3 regions of the Mesorhizobium sp. AA22 genome follow, and region 3 is predicted to be linked to each of the others. Evidence: riboswitches for the same ligand, from Rfam matches in the RefSeq annotation. Region 3 holds a riboswitch; each other region holds the start of a gene.
The links. Region 3 has a riboswitch for cobalamin ahead of A9K68_RS01630 (aromatic ring-hydroxylating dioxygenase subunit alpha). Riboswitches for the same ligand answer to the same signal wherever they lie in the genome.

Region 1 (5,469 bases), 2.8 Mb from region 3:
ATGCCGTAAAGCAGCGCTTCCGCACTCGGCGGGCAGCCGGGCACGTAGATGTCGACCGGCACGACGCGATCGCAGCCGCGCACCACCGAATAGGAATAGTGATAGTAGCCGCCGCCATTGGCGCAGGAGCCCATCGAGATGACGTAGCGCGGTTCCGGCATCTGGTCATAGACCTTGCGCAGCGCCGGCGCCATTTTGTTGGTCAGCGTGCCGGCGACGATCATGATGTCGGACTGGCGCGGAGACGCGCGAGGAGCAACACCGAACCTCTCCGAGTCATAGCGCGGCATCGAGGTGTGGATCATTTCGACCGCGCAACAGGCGAGACCAAAGGTCATGAACATCAGCGAGCCGCTGCGCGCCCAGGTGATCAGCGCCTCGGTGGAGGTGACGAGAAAACCCTTGTCGGCCAGTTCGTTGTTGATCTCGAGGAAGAATGGATCATTCGCCCCCACCGGCTTCCCGGTGCTGGGGTCGAGAATGCCCTTCGGCTTCGGCGCGACGAGCGTGCCGGAATTGTCGCTCAATCCCATTCCAGCGCTCCTTTCTTCCATTCATAGGCAAAGCCGATGGTCAGCACCGCCAAAAACACCATCATCGACCAGAAACCGAGCATGCCGATCTGGCTGAAAGACACGGCCCACGGGAACAGGAAGGCCACTTCCAGATCGAAGATGATGAACAGGATCGACACTAGGTAGAAGCGGATGTCGAACTTCATGCGGGCGTCGTCGAACGAATTGAAGCCGCACTCATAGGCGGAAAGCTTTTCCGGATCTGGGTTGCGGAAGGCCACCAGGAAGGGGGCGGCAAGCAGCGCCAGGCCGACGACCAGCGCCACGCCGATGAACAGGACGATAGGCAGGTACGAACTCAACAATGCGTTCATGCTGCAGCTTTCCGTTGGCGGCCAATCCACTCTGATTACAGCACCGGACCCACTTGCGGAAGCGTGACAGTTTAACCACTGAACCGTTTTAGGAGGCTCTATGCTGCAACGCGGCGAGGGTTAGCGCAGCGCTTTCGGCGAAGCAAGTCAAACCTTGTTCAAAACACGGTGCCTGGACGGCATATCCGGATAAACTGGTCCGATCGCTCCCGTTTGATTTCTTTCAACTTTTACTCCAGTTTTCTCTCCTGACATAGATGCCGCCAAAACCCTGCTAGCATGGCGCGGAATCATCGTCCAAACCTTAGGTCGAACGCCAACAGAGTAACGTCTGCATGAAGGAAAAAATCTCGCTCGCCATGGCCCGGCGCATCGCGCTTGCCGCACAGGGGTTTGCCGACCCTCGCCCTAACAGCACGCCTGATCGCCGCCATCTGGCCCGCGTCCTTGCCCGCACCGGCCTGCTGCAGATCGATTCCGTCAGTGCGGTGGTGCGTGCTCACTATATGCCGCTCTATTCGCGGCTTGGCCCCTACCCGCTTGCGCTGCTCGACAACGCCGCCGTGACGCGCAAGCGCAAAGTCTTCGAATATTGGGCGCATGAGGCCTCCTTTCTGCCGGTCGAGACCTATCCACTGATGCGCTGGCGCATGGAGCGGGCCGAGCGCGGCGAGGAAATGTATAACGGGCTGGCCAAGTGGGGCCGCGAACGCGCCGCCTACATTGAAGACATCTATCGCGAGGTCGTTCAACGCGGCCCGATCGCCGCTTCCGCCCTGGAAGGCCAGAAAGGCTCGGGCGGCTGGTGGGGCTGGAGCGATGCCAAGCACGCTTTCGAATGGCTGTTCTGGGCCGGCCGCATCACCACGGCGTCGCGTCGTGGCTTCGAGCGGCGCTACGATCTGCCGGAGCGAGTGCTGCCGCCTGCGATACTTGCCCTGCCAGTGCCCTCCCCTGAGGATGCGCACCGCGAATTGCTGCGCATTTCCGCCCGCGCCCACGGGGTCGCGACGGCGGGCGACCTGCGCGATTATTTCCGCCTCTCTCCAGCCGACATCAAGGGCCGTATTGAGGAACTGGTCGACGCCGGCGATCTTTTGCCCGTACGCGTCGAAGGCTGGGACAAGCCTGCCTATCTTTACAAGGACGCCCGTTTTCCTCGCAAGGTCGAGGCACGCGCGCTGCTCGCTCCGTTCGATCCGGTCGTCTTCGAGCGGTCGCGCACGGAAAGACTGTTCGACTTCCGCTATCGCATCGAGATCTACACCCCCGTCGAAAAGCGCCAGTACGGCTATTATGTGCTGCCGTTTTTGCTCGGCGAAAGGATCGTGGCTCGCATTGATCTCAAGGCTGACCGCCCCGCCGGCGTGCTGCGCGTCCATGCCGCCTATGCCGAGCCCGGCGCCCCGCCGAAAACCGCCGCCGAACTCTTCGAGGAGTTGAAGCTGATGCAGGGTTGGCTCGGGCTGGAACGCATCGAAGTGACTCCGGCCGGCGACCTGGGTTCGGCTCTCGCCAACATTGCCGCATCGTAGACGTGCGTTGACACGACTGCCTGCACAGGCCTAAATCCAATCCAGACGGTCTCCTCTCGGCAAAGGGAGGAGCCAAGAGGGAATGCGGTGCGAAATCCCGATTTCAAATCCGCGGCTGTCCCCGCAACTGTAAGCGACGAGCCAAGGCCGAAAACCACTGGGACGGTCCCGGGAAGGCGGCACCAAGGCGATGACCCGCGAGCCAGGAGACCTGCCGTCTAGGACATAAGAATCCGATCGCCTGGCGGGTTTTCCGGGCAAGGAGCCTGATTTGGAACGCGACAGCAGTTTTTCGGCTGAGACAGCGGACGTTTTGTCCGGCGATAATGATGCTTTGACCGGCGTCACGGTGATCGTCTGTGACTCTTGCCGTGACGAGACCGGCTCCGATGGCCATCCCCGCGCCGGCGAATTGTTGGCCGAAGACACGCGCCGCGCAGCATCAGGGGAAAATATCCGTATCCGCAGCGTCGAATGCCTCGGCAACTGCAAGCGTCGGCTGAGCGCCGCGATCCTGCGCGACGGCTGCTGGAGCTATGTCTTCGGCGACCTGGTCGTGACCAGCGGCGCCGATCTCGTCGCTGGCGCAAAGCTCTTCGCCACCTCGACGGACGGCCTCATTCCATGGCGCGGCCGCCCCGATTGCCTGAAGCGCGGCCTCGTCGCCCGCATCCCTCCCCTCGACCTTTTGAAGGATCTGACATGACCGCTTCCGTCTCCCGCGTGCCCTGCACCGTCGTCACCGGCTTCCTCGGCGCCGGCAAGACAACGCTGATCCGCCATCTGCTCGAAAACGCCGGGGGCAAGCGGCTGGCCATCATCGTCAACGAGTTCGGCGACATCGGCATCGACGGCGAGATCCTCAAAGGATGCGGCATCGACACCTGCCCCGAGGAGAATATCGTCGAGCTGGCCAATGGTTGCATCTGCTGCACCGTCGCCGACGACTTTGTCCCGGCACTCGACCAGATCCTGTCGCTGACGCCGAAGGTCGACCATATCCTGATCGAAACCTCTGGGCTGGCTCTGCCCAAGCCGCTGGTCAAGGCCTTCCAGTGGCCGTCGGTGAAGAGCCGGGTGACCGTGGACGGCGTCGTCGCCGTGGTCGACGGACCAGCGCTGGCCGAAGGCCGCGTCGCCAACGACATGGACGCCCTGCAGGCGCAGCGCGCGCAGGACGAGACGCTCGACCACGACGACCCGGTCGAGGAGGTGTTCGAGGACCAACTCGCTTGCGCCGACCTGATCATATTGTCGAAGAGCGACTTGATGGACGCCGCCGGTTCGGCCCGCGCCAATGCCATCATCGGCGAGCACACCGCGCGCGCCGTCAAGATCGTGCCGATCTCGCAAGGTAAGGTCGACCCGTCTGTGCTGCTCGGCCTCGGCCTTGCCGTCGAGGACGACATCGAGAACCGCAAGACCCACCACGACGACGAACTCGACCACGAGCATGACGACTTCGATTCCTTCGTCATCGACATTCCGTCGGTCGCCAATCCCGATGAGCTGGCTTTGCGTGTTGCCACGGCGGCGGAGGAAGAGAACGTGCTGCGCGTCAAGGGTTTTGTCGACGTCGGCGGCAAGCCGATGCGGCTGTTGCTGCAGGCTGTCGGTCCGCGCGTCAATCACTATTACGACCGCGCCTGGACCGCTGAGGACGACCGCCGTTCGCGTCTCGTCGTCATCGGTCTGAAAGGGCTGAGCCGCCCGGCCATCGAGCGTATCCTCGCCGGCTGACCCCAGGCACGAGCCGCGATGCACATCCTCACCACAACATCCGCCTCGCTCGACGATCTCGCCGAGCCCGTTGATCTCAGGCAGACGCCTGCGGATGTCGCGGCGCTGTCCTTCACCGACAGCGATCTGGCCGGGCTGGCGGCGGCGTGGAAGGCAGGTGCGGATCGCCTGCCGTCGATGCGGCTGGCGGCTTTGCGTGATCTGCGCCATCCCATGTCCGTCGACCTCTGGATCGACAGCGTCGCCCGCCACGCCAGGGTTATTTTGGTTCGCATTCTCGGCGGCTATGACTGGTGGCGCTATGGCTGCGACCAGCTTGCCTCGACCGCCCGCGCACGCGGCATAAAACTGGCGCTGCTGCCCGGCGAGAGCCACGACGAGGATTTGCGGCTGATCGAATGCTCGACGCTGCCCCGCGAAGAGCTCGACGGTCTGCTCAATTATTTTCGCGAGGGCGGCCCGGCCAACATGACAGCGCTGGTGCATCGGCTGGCCCGGCTGGCGGGATCGGACATGGAGGTCGCGGAGCCGGTCAGCGTGCCGAAGGCGGGCTATTATGAGCCGGGGCGCGGTGTCGTCCCCCTCCCCCTCGAGGGGAAGGTCCGGCCGCAGGCCGGGGGTGGGGTCCTCTCTGAAGTGCGCCGACACCCTGAAGCGCTTCGACAGAAAGAAACGTCGCGCACTGCCGCAACGACCCCACCCGGCCCTGCTGGCCACCCTCCCCTCGAGGGGGAGGGATACGCCGCGCCTGTCATTCCCATCCTGTTCTATCGCTCGATGCTGCTCGCCGCCGATGTCGCGCCCATCGACGCTCTTTTTGAGGCGCTGAGCGCGCGCGGAATGGCCCCCGTCCCCATCTTCGTCTCCAGCCTCAAGGACCCAGCATCGCTCGCCTTCGTCGAAACCGCGCTCGCGGCGCTGAACCCTGCCGCGATCATCACCGCGACGGCTTTCGCCTCCGGCGCCGAGCCCGGCGTCGAAACCCTGTTCGACCGCGCCGGCGTACCGGTCTTCCAGGTCATCGTCGCGACGACTCGTCGTGACATCTGGCAAAACAATCAGCGCGGGCTGGCGCCCGCCGACCTCGCCATGCATGTCGTATTGCCGGAGCTCGACGGCCGCATTCTGGCCGGCGCCATTTCCTTCAAAGGCGAGAGCGAAACCGACCCGGCACTGGCCCTCCGCGCCTTCGCCAACCGGCCGGAGCCGGACCGCGTCGCGCAGGTGGCGAACCGTGTCCAAGCCTTCATCCGCCTGCAGCGCACGCCGCGCGCGGAACGCAAGCTCGCCATCCTGATCCCCGAC
Region 2 (5,469 bases), 2.9 Mb from region 3:
AGGCCGCTTCGGCGGCGGCGATGTCGCGCTTCAGATCCTGCGTTTCCCAGGTGAAGCCCTCGCCCATTGTATGCCAGACGACCCGGTCGCCGAAGGCGGCAAAGGCGTCCTTCTCGCCGGTAGGCCATTTGCCCTTGATGAACTGGACGACGCCGACGCGCCTGCCGTAGCCGAGCATCCTCAGCGCCAGCCCGAAGGCGGCAGTGGTCTTGCCCTTGCCGGGCCCGGTGTTGACGATCAGCAGCCCCTTCTCGACCGTCTTTGCCGCGACCTCGGCGTCCTGCACCGCTTTGCGCTTGGCCATCTTGGCGCGATGGCGCTCCTCGTCCTTGGGATCGATAGTATCAGCCATGTCACTTCACCTTGAGCGGCAGCCCCACCACCATCAGCAGCACCGTATCGGACACTGCCGCGACTTGCTGGTTGAGCCGGCCGGCGGCATCGCGAAACCGGCGAGCCAACGCATTGTCCGGCACGATGCCCTGGCCGACCTCGTTGGAAACCACGAACCACGGCCCGCGCGGTCGTGACAGCACATCCGCCAGCCCTCGGCATTCGGCCTCAACGTCATGTTCGGCCAGCATATGATTGGTCAGCCACAAAGTCAGGCAGTCGATCAGGACGGGCCGGCCGTCAGGCAGCGCCTGGATCGCGCCGACGAGATCGAGCGGCGCGTCGATGGTCGTCCAGCCCTCGCCGCGCCGCGACCGATGCAGCGCAATACGTTCGCGCATCTCGTCGTCATAGGCTTGCGCCGTGGCGATATAGGCCCACGGCGCCGGGCAGGCCCTCGCCAATTTTTCGGCATGCGCGCTCTTGCCGGAGCGTGCACCGCCGATGACCAGGGTCAGCGTCCCGGCAACGCGATCAGGCAAAGCTGTCGCGTAGGCCGGTCGCGGTGCCGGTCAAGCGGCCACGCACCACGCCGACGATGCCGCCGAGCACCAGCCAGAACACCAGATTGGTCAGCGTCACCGCCACCACGAACTGGTGATGCAGGCCTTCTGGGATCGGCGATTCGAAACTGTCGGGCTGCGGCGCGCCGACGATATGCGGCGCCACGATCAACGCTACGGCAATCAGCGCCAGTGGCAACGACTTGCGGAAGGCAAGCAGGCCGAGACCCGCCGCGGTCGCCATCACGGTCGCCGTCCACCAGATCTGGCGCTGGGTGAGATCGGCCGCCGGCATCGCCGGCAATTCGGGCGGCAGGCCAAGGTTCGGAGCCAGCGTGAATACGGCAAAGCCGGCAAAGCCCCAGAACAGGCCCTGACGCCAATTGCCGATGCCGCCGGCGAACTCCGAAGCGGCGACCAAGATCAGCGCAAAGCCGATGCCGGTGACCACATTGGCAACGATATTGAAGGCGAAGCGCTCGAAGCCGTCGGCCGGCGTCCAGCCCCCCTCTTCCGGGGCGGCAGCTTCGGCCGGCGCTGGCGCCGCGCTGGTCATAGCATTCGTATCCCCGGCGTTCGCAGCCGGCGCCGCGGCATGGTCATGCGTGTGACCACCGCCGGCCTGTTCGTAGACTTCCGCTTTCAGAATGAGCGGCACCGTGGCATAGGCCTGCATGCAGGCGAGAACGACGCCTGCCACAAGCCCTGCGATCGCCGCGATGAACACGACGTTGCGAAACAGTGTCATGGTGTCAGCCCCTCATCAGTGGCAGGGGAACGCCATCGAATGGCGATAGTCGTGAGCGGCATTGTGGACCGCATCGATATGCGAGAAGCCGACAAAGCCCATCACGAAAATGCCGAGAAATGCAGCAAGCGCCAGCTGCACGAAGCGCGACTGCGAGGAGACGGAAGTGCCGAGCGAGACGGAAGCGGTATTCATGTCTTGTCCTTTCGCCCTCCACCCGAGGGCATAGAAGTCAGTTTTCCTGTCGCCGGCAGGTCTCCTGGCTCGCGGATCAACGCCCTTCCCCACCTTCCCGAAGAAACTCTTCAGTGGCATATGGAGAGGACTAACCGCACACAGTTGCGGGGGCAGCCACGGCATTGGGCCAACAATTCGCCCTCACCGCATTCCCTTTAGGGCGCCGTGCGTCCGAATGGACGCACAAGGACGCTCTAACACTTAGACTCTGCGCATGACCTTTCCGAAACCGATTCCGGTTTCGGGATCATGCGCGGCTCCAAACGGAACCGACGACAGCTGCGACTATAGGCAGAATCGTCGCGTCCGGCAAACCAAATTCCGCCAGCCACCAGCGCGAATGCGCCTCTCGGCGGGCCAGCCAGCCCGTCGCCGCGATTGGTGCCGCTCGGCTCGGAGCAGACCGAACTGACCGCCGAATGGCTTTTTTCCCCCGAAGCTCGCCGATCCAACGGCTAATATCGACAACATCGTCGCTTTCGGCAGGCAGGTGCTGGAGGAGGACGCTGATATCTGCGAGATCAACCAGAAAGGCCTGCGCTCGATGCGCCACAAGGCCGCATGCTGATGCCCGAGGAATATGAATTGCATCGCTTCCACAACTGGGTGCGCGAGCGGCATACAACGCTTTCACCAAAATTCTGACGATCAAAGCGACTTCGGCAGATACCGCCAGGTGACAAAACCGCAGCCCGCCGCCAGCAGGCCGAGCGTGGCGAACACCGAGCCCAGCCCGAAAAACGCCAGCACCACCGAATAGACCAACGGCGGTGTCAGCTCGGAAAAGTCGAGATAGGTGCGATAGACCGCCGCCATCTCAGCCCTTTCATAGAACCGCACCGAGCGCATGAAGGCGGTCGAGCCCAACGCGTCGAGAGCGATGGCGAAGAGCGCGCCGCACAGCAGCAAGGCGCCGGTAAGAAACGGCACGGATTCGCCGACGGCGCCTGCCGCCAGCAGCATGGCCGACAGGGCGAAATAGGCTGATGTCATGGTTCGCCGGCCGCCGAAACGCTGTCCCACTCTGCCCCAGAAGATGGCCGTGAACAACAGCGCATTGCCCGCTGAGACCAGCAGGCCGCCAGCGAGCTCGCCCTCTCCTGTGATCACCATGAACAAAGGCCCGTAGACGAAAAATGTCGTCCAGAAGCAGGAGCGGCCGAAGGCGATCAGCCAGGCCAGCCTGAGACGCGGCTGCGGGACGAAGCGGCCGATATTGGCGAGCGGATTGGCCGGCCGCGTCTTGCCAGGGCGGATCGACTGATCGTCGCCGAGCCGGTTGGTCCAGAACAGCGCCAGCAGGGCCATGGCGAAGATGGCGACCGCGCCATGCGCGGCATAGATGCCAAAACGCGTGTAGAGGAAGATGCCGAGTGTCGGCCCGCTTGTCCAGGCGAGCATCGACCACGCCATGCGCAGCGATTCGGCCTGCATGAAATCGGTCTTGCGGATGTGGTCCATAATGTAGAGGCTGAGCGTGATGGACAACGCGCTGGCGCCCATCACGCGGCAAAGCATGCCCACCAACTGCCGCACATGGGTAGCCATTGCTGTCCCCGAAGCAGAATCGCCCAAAGCAGGACGTGAGCGCCAAATCTGCCGTGGCCATCCTAGGGTCGGTAACAGGAAACCGACCCGTTCACGGCAAAAAGCGAACCGGCCAAAGGCTTTCCGGCGCTGGCCTACCGCATCGGCGCGAAATCGGAATCGATTCTCGGAAAGCACGATGCGTAGATTCAAAGCGTTAGAGCGAACTTTGTGCGTCCAAGTGGACGCACGTCGCTCTAATGCCGGCCTTGATGCGACGCCGGCGCGAACCGGAGCCGAGGCCGTGTGTTGCCGCCTTCTTTTGTCCGGGCCAATCGTGATAGTCGTCTTGCTTTGCTGAATCAGAATTGCGAGACCATGAGCATCGACACGCTGACCGTATCCGTTCAGGATCAACCGAAGCCGAAGCGCATCATCGCCATCGACGTCGCCCGCGGCGTCGCTTTGCTTGCCATGGCGAGTTACCATTTCACCTGGGATCTCGAATTCTTCGGCTACACCGATCCCGGTCTGACCGCCTTCGGCTGGTGGAAATTCTACGCGCGCTGCATCGCTTCGACCTTCCTGTTCCTGGTCGGCGTCAGTCTGTTCCTCGCCCATGGCAAACAGATCCGCTGGAACGGTTTCTGGAAACGCTTCGCCATGGTCGCTGGTGCGGCGCTCGCCATATCGGCTGCCACGAGGCTTGCCACGCCGGACAGTTTCATCTTCTTCGGTATCCTGCACGAGATCGCGCTCGCCAGCCTGCTCGGCCTGGTGTTTCTGCGGCTGCCGGCGCTGCTGACGCTTGTTGTCGCGGCTTTCGTCATCACCGCGCCGCTCTACCTCAGGTCCGAGATCTTCGACCATCCGGCCCTGTGGTGGGTCGGCCTGTCGGCAACCAATCCTCGCTCCAACGATTATGTGCCGCTGTTTCCATGGTTCGGCCCCGTGCTTGTGGGCATCGCGGCGGCAAAACTCGCCTTCACTTCCGGCTTGCTGACGCGGCTGGCGGGCCTGACGCCCGGCCGCTGGACAAATCCGCTGGTCTTTATCGGCCGGCACAGCCTCGCCTTCTATCTGATCCACCAGCCGGTGCTGATCGGCTCGGTCTGGCTGCTTTCGCAAGTGGTGCCGGCACCGGTCGAGACCAGGCAGGTCACCTTCCTGAAAGAATGCCAGACATCGTGCGAGCAATCGCGCGACACGGAGTTCTGCTCCAGCTATTGTGTGTGCATGCTCGATACACTCGAGGGCGAGGCCACGCTTGATCGGCTCTACCGCAACGACCAGGCTGCGGAATGGAAGGCACATCTCAACGAGCTCGCCGGCGCCTGCACTGCCAAAGCCGACAGCACTTTGATGGAGGGAGGAGCACAATGACCGACCATCAACAGAAACCGGGGCAACCTAAACCGGGGTTTATACCTTGGCCGCCGCTGATCTATGTCGCGGCCATCGCCGTCAGCATCGGGCTTGGCTTGCTCTACCCGCTGCCATGGATCGGCGGCCTGCTCGGCGACATCCTGTTCGCGGCCGGCTGGGTGGCATTGTTCGGCGTCGTCGCACTCTGGTTCACGGCGATCCGCACCATGATCCGGGCAAAGACGACGCTCCACCCAAACGCCGTGCCGGACCATCTGGTGACATCAGGCCCCTTTGCTGTCAGCCGCAACCCAATATATCTGGCCAACACACTGCTGCTGATCGGCGTGGCCCTTGTCTCGGGGATCGTATGGTTCCTGCCGCTGGCGATCATCGCCGCCTTCGCAACGCAGAAAATGGCGATTGAGGGCGAGGAAAAAGTGCTGACGACGAAATTCGGCAAGAAATACCGGGACTACGCGAAAAAGGTGCGACGCTGGATTTGAGGCGTGCAGCAAGGTCTTTTCAGAGTAGAATTATCGAAAGGGCCGGTCAGGTGTTGACGCCGAGCTCCACCAATCGCTCGACGCAGGATTCCTCGGCCTGGTCGAGTTCGGCCAAGGTCTCTTCGAGGTCCCGGCGCTTCTGGCGCAGATCCTCGCGCTTTTCCTCAATGCGTTTGATCATCAGGTTGAG
Region 3 (5,469 bases):
CTGACCCGCGAGGCCGCCCGGCGCCCAGCGGACTATTCGCGGCGGGTCGATGCCGCCATGCTAGAGCAATCGATGGTGCGGCTGCCCGCGCCGCCCAGGTTCGCCTTTGTCTGCGGCTCGAATGCCTTCGTGTCGGCCGCCGCTCAGGCGCTGATCGATGCCGGCGTTCCGGCAGGCCTCATCCGCACCGAGCGTTACGGGGTTTAATGCATGTCGCGCAAAAGTGTGCAGCGGTTTTGCGATTACGACATGCATAGAAAACGACAACGTAAAGCGCGTCGCATAAGGCCGGCCAAACGCGACGCGCTTTAGCCGCCTCGCCGGTCAGGCGTCGATTTCGAGCGCCGTCAGTGGCTTCGAACAGCAGGCAAGGATGAAGCCGTCGTCGATCTCGTGATCGAGGATGCCGCCATTGTGGCTCATCTCGACTGTGCCCGAGACCTTTTTCACCTTGCAGGTTCCACACAGGCCGAACTCGCAAGCCGCTGGGATGCGCACGCCCGAAGCGCGCGCCGTCTGCAGCACGGTCTGGCCGGCAACGCAGTCGGCATCGACATCCGAAAGCGAAAAGCGGATCGGCGTTGCGGCCTCGGCAGGTGTCTCGACCCCGCCCTCTGCCGGCCCACCCTTTGCCGGTGATGTGAACGGGGCCAGTATTTCCTCCACCACTGGGGCCGCAAAGCTCTCCTGATGATAGTTGGCCATGTCGAAATCGGCCGCCTCAAGCATCTGCCGCACGGCGCGCATGAACGGGTCGGGACCACAGCAGAAAATTTCGCGCTCGCGAAAATCGGGCGCCAGCAGCGGCAGCCGTATCGCGTCGATCCGGCCCATATGGCCGAACCAGCCCTCGCGGCTGGAGCGCTCCTCGATCATGAAGCCAAGCGTTAGGCCCGGCATGCGGCTGCCGAGCAGTTCGAGTTCCTTGCGGAAGATGATCTCCTCGGGCTTTCGTGCGCAGTTGACGAAGCCGACATCTGTCCATGGCGCACAGTCGTTCAGCCAGCGCAGCATTGACATCATCGGCGTCACGCCGGAGCCGGCCGAAATGAACAGATACTTGGCCGCGGGGTAGCTGTGCAGCGAAAAGTCGCCGGTCGGCCCATAGGCTTTCACGTGAACGCCGGGTTTTAGATTGTCGAACATCCAGCGTGTGCCGAGGCTGCCGGCCTGGGCTTTCACCGTCACCGCGATCGAGAACGGCCGCGACGGCGAGGACGACAGCGTATAGGTCCGCATCAGCGGGCCGTCAGTGGTCGGCAGTTCCAGCGTCACGAACTGCCCCGGTCTGTAGCGGAACCAGGTCTGGTTGTCGGAGCGGAAGGTGAAGGTCTTCACGTCAGGCGCCTCGTCGCTGACGCCGATCACTTCCAGCACCTGGAGCCTGTCGTTCCAAGGCGCCATCTCGTCGAGATGGCGGTAGAGCCCGAGATCCGTCATCGCGTTCATACCCTTGACCTTTCTCAGGCGACGCTGCGCAACGCCGGCCGGCCGTCCTCGGCAAGGCGCGGCCCGATGAAGGAGGCGTACCATTCGACGAACTGGATGACGCCGCCCTCATGCAGTTCAGAATAGGGGCCGGGCTCATAGGCCGGCGACAGGATGCCGAAGGCGTTTTCCTCGACGATGCGGCGGTCCTGATCGTTGGTCTCGGTCCAGACGTGGGTGAGTTCGGCGAGATCGTAATCGACGCCTTCGATCGCGTCCTTGTGGACGAGCCATTTGGTGGTGACGGCCGTTTCCGTGGCGCTGATCGGCAGCACGCGGAAGGTGACGGCATGGTCGCCGAGGATGTGGTTCCAGGTCGTCGGATAGTGATAGAGCAGCAGCGAGCCGATGCGCTCGGTCGAAACGCTGTCGGAAAGGTTCTTCTTCACCGCGCGTCTTCCCGTCATCGTGTAGCTGACGGCATCGCGCAGCAGCGGCGCGCGGGTGGCACGATACTGCCCGGCCGGATCGATGCGGAACTTGCTCGGCAAGCCCGCCGCCTCGCATTTCGCCCAGTGCATGAGCATCTCCGGATCGCTATCGGCGCCCTGCACGCCAGTCACGGTCGGCGCTTCCGGGAATGTCTTGCACAGTTCCGGATGGTTGCCGGCGCAATGGTAGCACTCGCGGTTGTTTTCCCAGACGAGCTTCCAGTTGCCCTTCTCGACGATGGTCGATTCGAAGGCGATTTTTGCGTCGCGCAGCCGGTGCGGCAGGAGGTAAGGCTCGATCATGGCGCGCATCGGCGCGAAATCGGCGGGCTCCTTGGCCAGGCAGATGAAGATGTAGCCGCCAACGCTTTCGCAAGCCACCGGCTTCAGGCTGAACTGGCTCTTGTCGAAGCCGTCCGCCATCTGCCTTGCGAACAAAAGCCGGCCATCCAGCCCGTAGGTCCACTGGTGATAGGGGCAGACGAGCTTCGCCGCCGTGCCTTTGTCGGCGTTGCAGACGCGGCTGCCGCGATGCCGGCAGGAATTGTGGAAGGCATTGATCCTGCCTTGCTGGTCGCGGACCAGCACGACCGGATCGTCGCCGATCTGGGCAGTGATGTAGCTGCCCGGCTTCGGCAACTCGCAATCGTGGCCGATGAACAGCCAGTCGCGATACCAGATCAGCTCCATGTCGAGCTTGAAGAAATCGGCATCGGTATAGAAGGGCTGCTCGAGCGAATAGCCTGCCCTGCGGCCGTGCAAGAGCCTCAGCATGTCGTTGCGCGCATCCATGTCCTGTCCTTATAGCCGTCGCATCGGCCCGAAATCGGAATCGATTTCGGAAAGCACGATGCGCAATTCAAAGTCTTGGAGCGTGTTTTGTACGTCCAAAGGGACGCACGTCGCTCCAAAGACTGAACTGGTGGTGATGGAGGAAGGATCGCTCGCAGGCCGGCGACAGGCCAGACATGCATCATCCACCTCTTGACCGCCCACCGCGATCAGTCGTGTCTAGAAATCTCGGGCTGGTTTCCGGGCTCTGGAGTGTCCTTGCGGACTCATCGCGACACCTTCCCAGGCTTGTGGCCCAGTGGTCTCCCGTTGCGACTTGAACTCCACCACCGTTGCGGGGGCAGCGCCGGGTTCTGACCGGCTTCCCAATTCTCCGCTTCGTCGTCACCAAGCGGCACCTGAGTTGCCGTGATCTAATCATGACGGCTGGCTGACTGCCGGCATGAAAGCGACATCGTATCCATGCGGCGCGACACGGCGGCGAAACCCTGTGGGCCGGGATTTGAGGGGGGATGAATTTGCACCCGGCTGCGAGCGCTGCCGGTTCTGAAAGCACGCCGGATTTAACCATTGCAGGGCGCCTAAATGGTTAACGATTCGACAACAACTCAGCACCGGCTTTTTAAGCCGCATCTAAATCGAACCGAACGGTTCGTTTCTGATGACAATGCGTGCATGACGCTGTGAACGCAGGTCCGGCAATTCGTCAAATGGTCGAATGGCGCCTTTGGCATAAACCTCTGAAACAAAACATAAAATAACACTACTGGAAGCATCTGGTACAATTTCAAGGTGTAGATTCTTGGTCCACACGGAACAACTTAGTGATTGGAATCCGCCGAATGGCCTTCCCACATCGGGGCTGTCCGAACGACGCGAATTCCTCCCAAGACACGCCGCTAGACGGACGGAAAATTAAGATACTGGAGTACCAAAAATGAAAAAGATTGCTCTTACTGCCGTCGCCGTTCTGGCCATCACCGGCAGCGCCTTTGCTGGCAGCGACCATTATGCGTCCAACGGCGCCAACCAGCCGGCCGCTGCGGTCGACAACAGCTCGTATACGGCTTCCATTCAGAAGCCGGCTCACGCTGAAAAGCCCGTTGTCCAGGGCGCTGACCGCAACCTTTTCGGCAACAATTAACAGCTGATCCCAAACAGCAGAGCGGCGTTGTCTTTCATAAAGACCGCGGCCGCCGCGCTGAGGCGATACGACAATTCAGGAGTACTAGAAATGAAGAAGATCATTCTTGCCGCCGCCGCCATTCTGGCCGTCTCCGGAAGCGCTTTTGCCGGCAGCGACAATTTTGGATCGAACGGCGCCAACCAGCCGGCCGCTGCGGTCGACAACAGCTCGTACACGGCTTCGATTCAGAATTCGGCTTCGACGCAGAAGCCGGTTCCGGCTGACGAGAAGCCCGTCCACGGCAGCGACCGTAACCTCTTCGGCAACAACTAGTGTCGATCCCAACAGCAGCGGCGGCATTTGCCCGCCGCGCTGGTGGAACACGAAAAATCCAGGAGTACTGAAATGACGAAGATTGTTCTTGCGACCGCCGCCGTTCTGGCCGTCGCCGGCAGCGCATTTGCCGGTAGCGACAATTATGGATCGAACGGCGCCAACCAACCGGCCGTTGCGGTCGACAGCTCGTACACGGCTTCGACCCAGAATTCGGCCCCGCCGCAGAATCCGGTTCCGGCTGACGAGAAGCCTGTCCACGGCAGCGACCGCAACCTGTTCGGCCGCTAACAGCGACCTGAACGCACAAGAGCGGCGGGCTTTGCCCGCCGCTCTTGTTTTTTGCCTTCGCCAAACTGCCTGTATCCAGCAGTTAGGCCGCCGGCCTCAGGCTGCCCTTGCTTCCGCTTTGTGGAGTGTGAAGGAATGTCCGTCGGCATCGAAAATATGCAGGTCGCCGGCATCGGCATTCAACCGCAGCGCAGCACCCCGCTTGACCTCGACATTGCCGGGCAGCTTGGTCACCAGCGGCAGTTCGGAGCGGCCGATGTCGACATAGACGAGCTGAACCTCGCCGAGCTGCTCGACATAGTCCACCGTTCCCTCGAAAAGATAATCCGTCCCGGTGGCGATCATCAGATCCTCCGGCCGCACGCCGAAGCTCACCGAAGCGCCCTTCACTGACGCTGGCGTGGCGATCGGCACCGTCGCCTTGCGCCCGCCGACATGACTGACGACGGTCGGGTCGCCTGATTTGTCGATCGTCGCCGGCAGGATGTTCATTGCCGGCGAGCCGATGAACTGGGCAACGAACAGATTGCCGGGTTTCTTGTAGAGATCCATCGGCGTGCCGACCTGCTCGATATGGCCCTCCTTGAGCACCACGATGCGGTCCGCCAGCGTCATCGCCTCCACCTGGTCGTGGGTGACGTAGATCATCGTTGTAGCCGGCATCGACTCCTTGAGCTTGGCGATCTCGATGCGGGTGGCGACGCGCAGTGCCGCGTCGAGGTTCGACAGCGGCTCGTCGAACAGGAAAACCTTCGGGTTGCGCACGATGGCGCGGCCGATGGCGACGCGCTGGCGCTGGCCGCCCGACATCGCCTTGGGCAGGCGGTCGAGATATTTTGTCAGCTGCAGGATTTCCGCCGCCTGGCGCACTCGCTTGTCGATCTCTGCCTTGCTCTCCTTGCCGATCTTCATAGAGAACGCCATGTTGTCGTAGACGGTCATGTGCGGATAGAGCGCATAGGACTGGAACACCATGGCAATGCCCCGCTTCGACGGCGGCACGTCGTT

Region 1: it holds a riboswitch for cobalamin, as region 3 does, so the genes downstream of both, A9K68_RS15350 (DUF1636 family protein) here and A9K68_RS01630 (aromatic ring-hydroxylating dioxygenase subunit alpha) in region 3, are expected to answer to the same signal.
Region 2: it holds a riboswitch for cobalamin, as region 3 does, so the genes downstream of both, A9K68_RS15550 (CbtB domain-containing protein) here and A9K68_RS01630 (aromatic ring-hydroxylating dioxygenase subunit alpha) in region 3, are expected to answer to the same signal.

Annotation. Positions count from the first base shown of each region.
Region 1 covers NZ_CP048406.1:3,165,873-3,171,341, reverse strand. Annotated here, with positions in the region: gene A9K68_RS15365 (NADH-quinone oxidoreductase subunit B) at 1-533, opposite strand, end outside; gene A9K68_RS15360 (NADH-quinone oxidoreductase subunit A) at 524-889, opposite strand; gene A9K68_RS15355 (winged helix-turn-helix domain-containing protein) at 1,225-2,424, shown strand; cobalamin riboswitch at 2,454-2,658, shown strand; gene A9K68_RS15350 (DUF1636 family protein) at 2,696-3,130, shown strand; gene cobW (cobalamin biosynthesis protein CobW) at 3,127-4,164, shown strand; gene cobN (cobaltochelatase subunit CobN) at 4,183-5,469, shown strand, end outside.
Region 2 covers NZ_CP048406.1:3,206,080-3,211,548, reverse strand. Annotated here, with positions in the region: gene cobO (cob(I)yrinic acid a,c-diamide adenosyltransferase) at 1-352, opposite strand, end outside; gene cobU (bifunctional adenosylcobinamide kinase/adenosylcobinamide-phosphate guanylyltransferase) at 354-875, opposite strand; gene A9K68_RS15555 (CbtA family protein) at 868-1,644, opposite strand; gene A9K68_RS15550 (CbtB domain-containing protein) at 1,660-1,839, opposite strand; cobalamin riboswitch at 1,876-2,085, opposite strand; gene A9K68_RS15540 (MFS transporter) at 2,530-3,429, opposite strand; gene A9K68_RS15535 (DUF1624 domain-containing protein) at 3,787-4,791, shown strand; gene A9K68_RS15530 (isoprenylcysteine carboxylmethyltransferase family protein) at 4,788-5,279, shown strand; gene A9K68_RS15525 (MerR family DNA-binding transcriptional regulator) at 5,326-5,469, opposite strand, start outside.
Region 3 covers NZ_CP048406.1:355,539-361,007, reverse strand. Annotated here, with positions in the region: gene A9K68_RS01640 (FAD-binding oxidoreductase) at 1-207, shown strand, start outside; gene A9K68_RS01635 (hybrid-cluster NAD(P)-dependent oxidoreductase) at 325-1,440, opposite strand; gene A9K68_RS01630 (aromatic ring-hydroxylating dioxygenase subunit alpha) at 1,464-2,711, opposite strand; cobalamin riboswitch at 2,925-3,128, opposite strand; gene A9K68_RS01625 (DUF680 domain-containing protein) at 3,649-3,855, shown strand; gene A9K68_RS01620 (DUF680 domain-containing protein) at 3,946-4,170, shown strand; gene A9K68_RS01615 (DUF680 domain-containing protein) at 4,243-4,461, shown strand; gene ugpC (sn-glycerol-3-phosphate ABC transporter ATP-binding protein UgpC) at 4,558-5,469, opposite strand, start outside.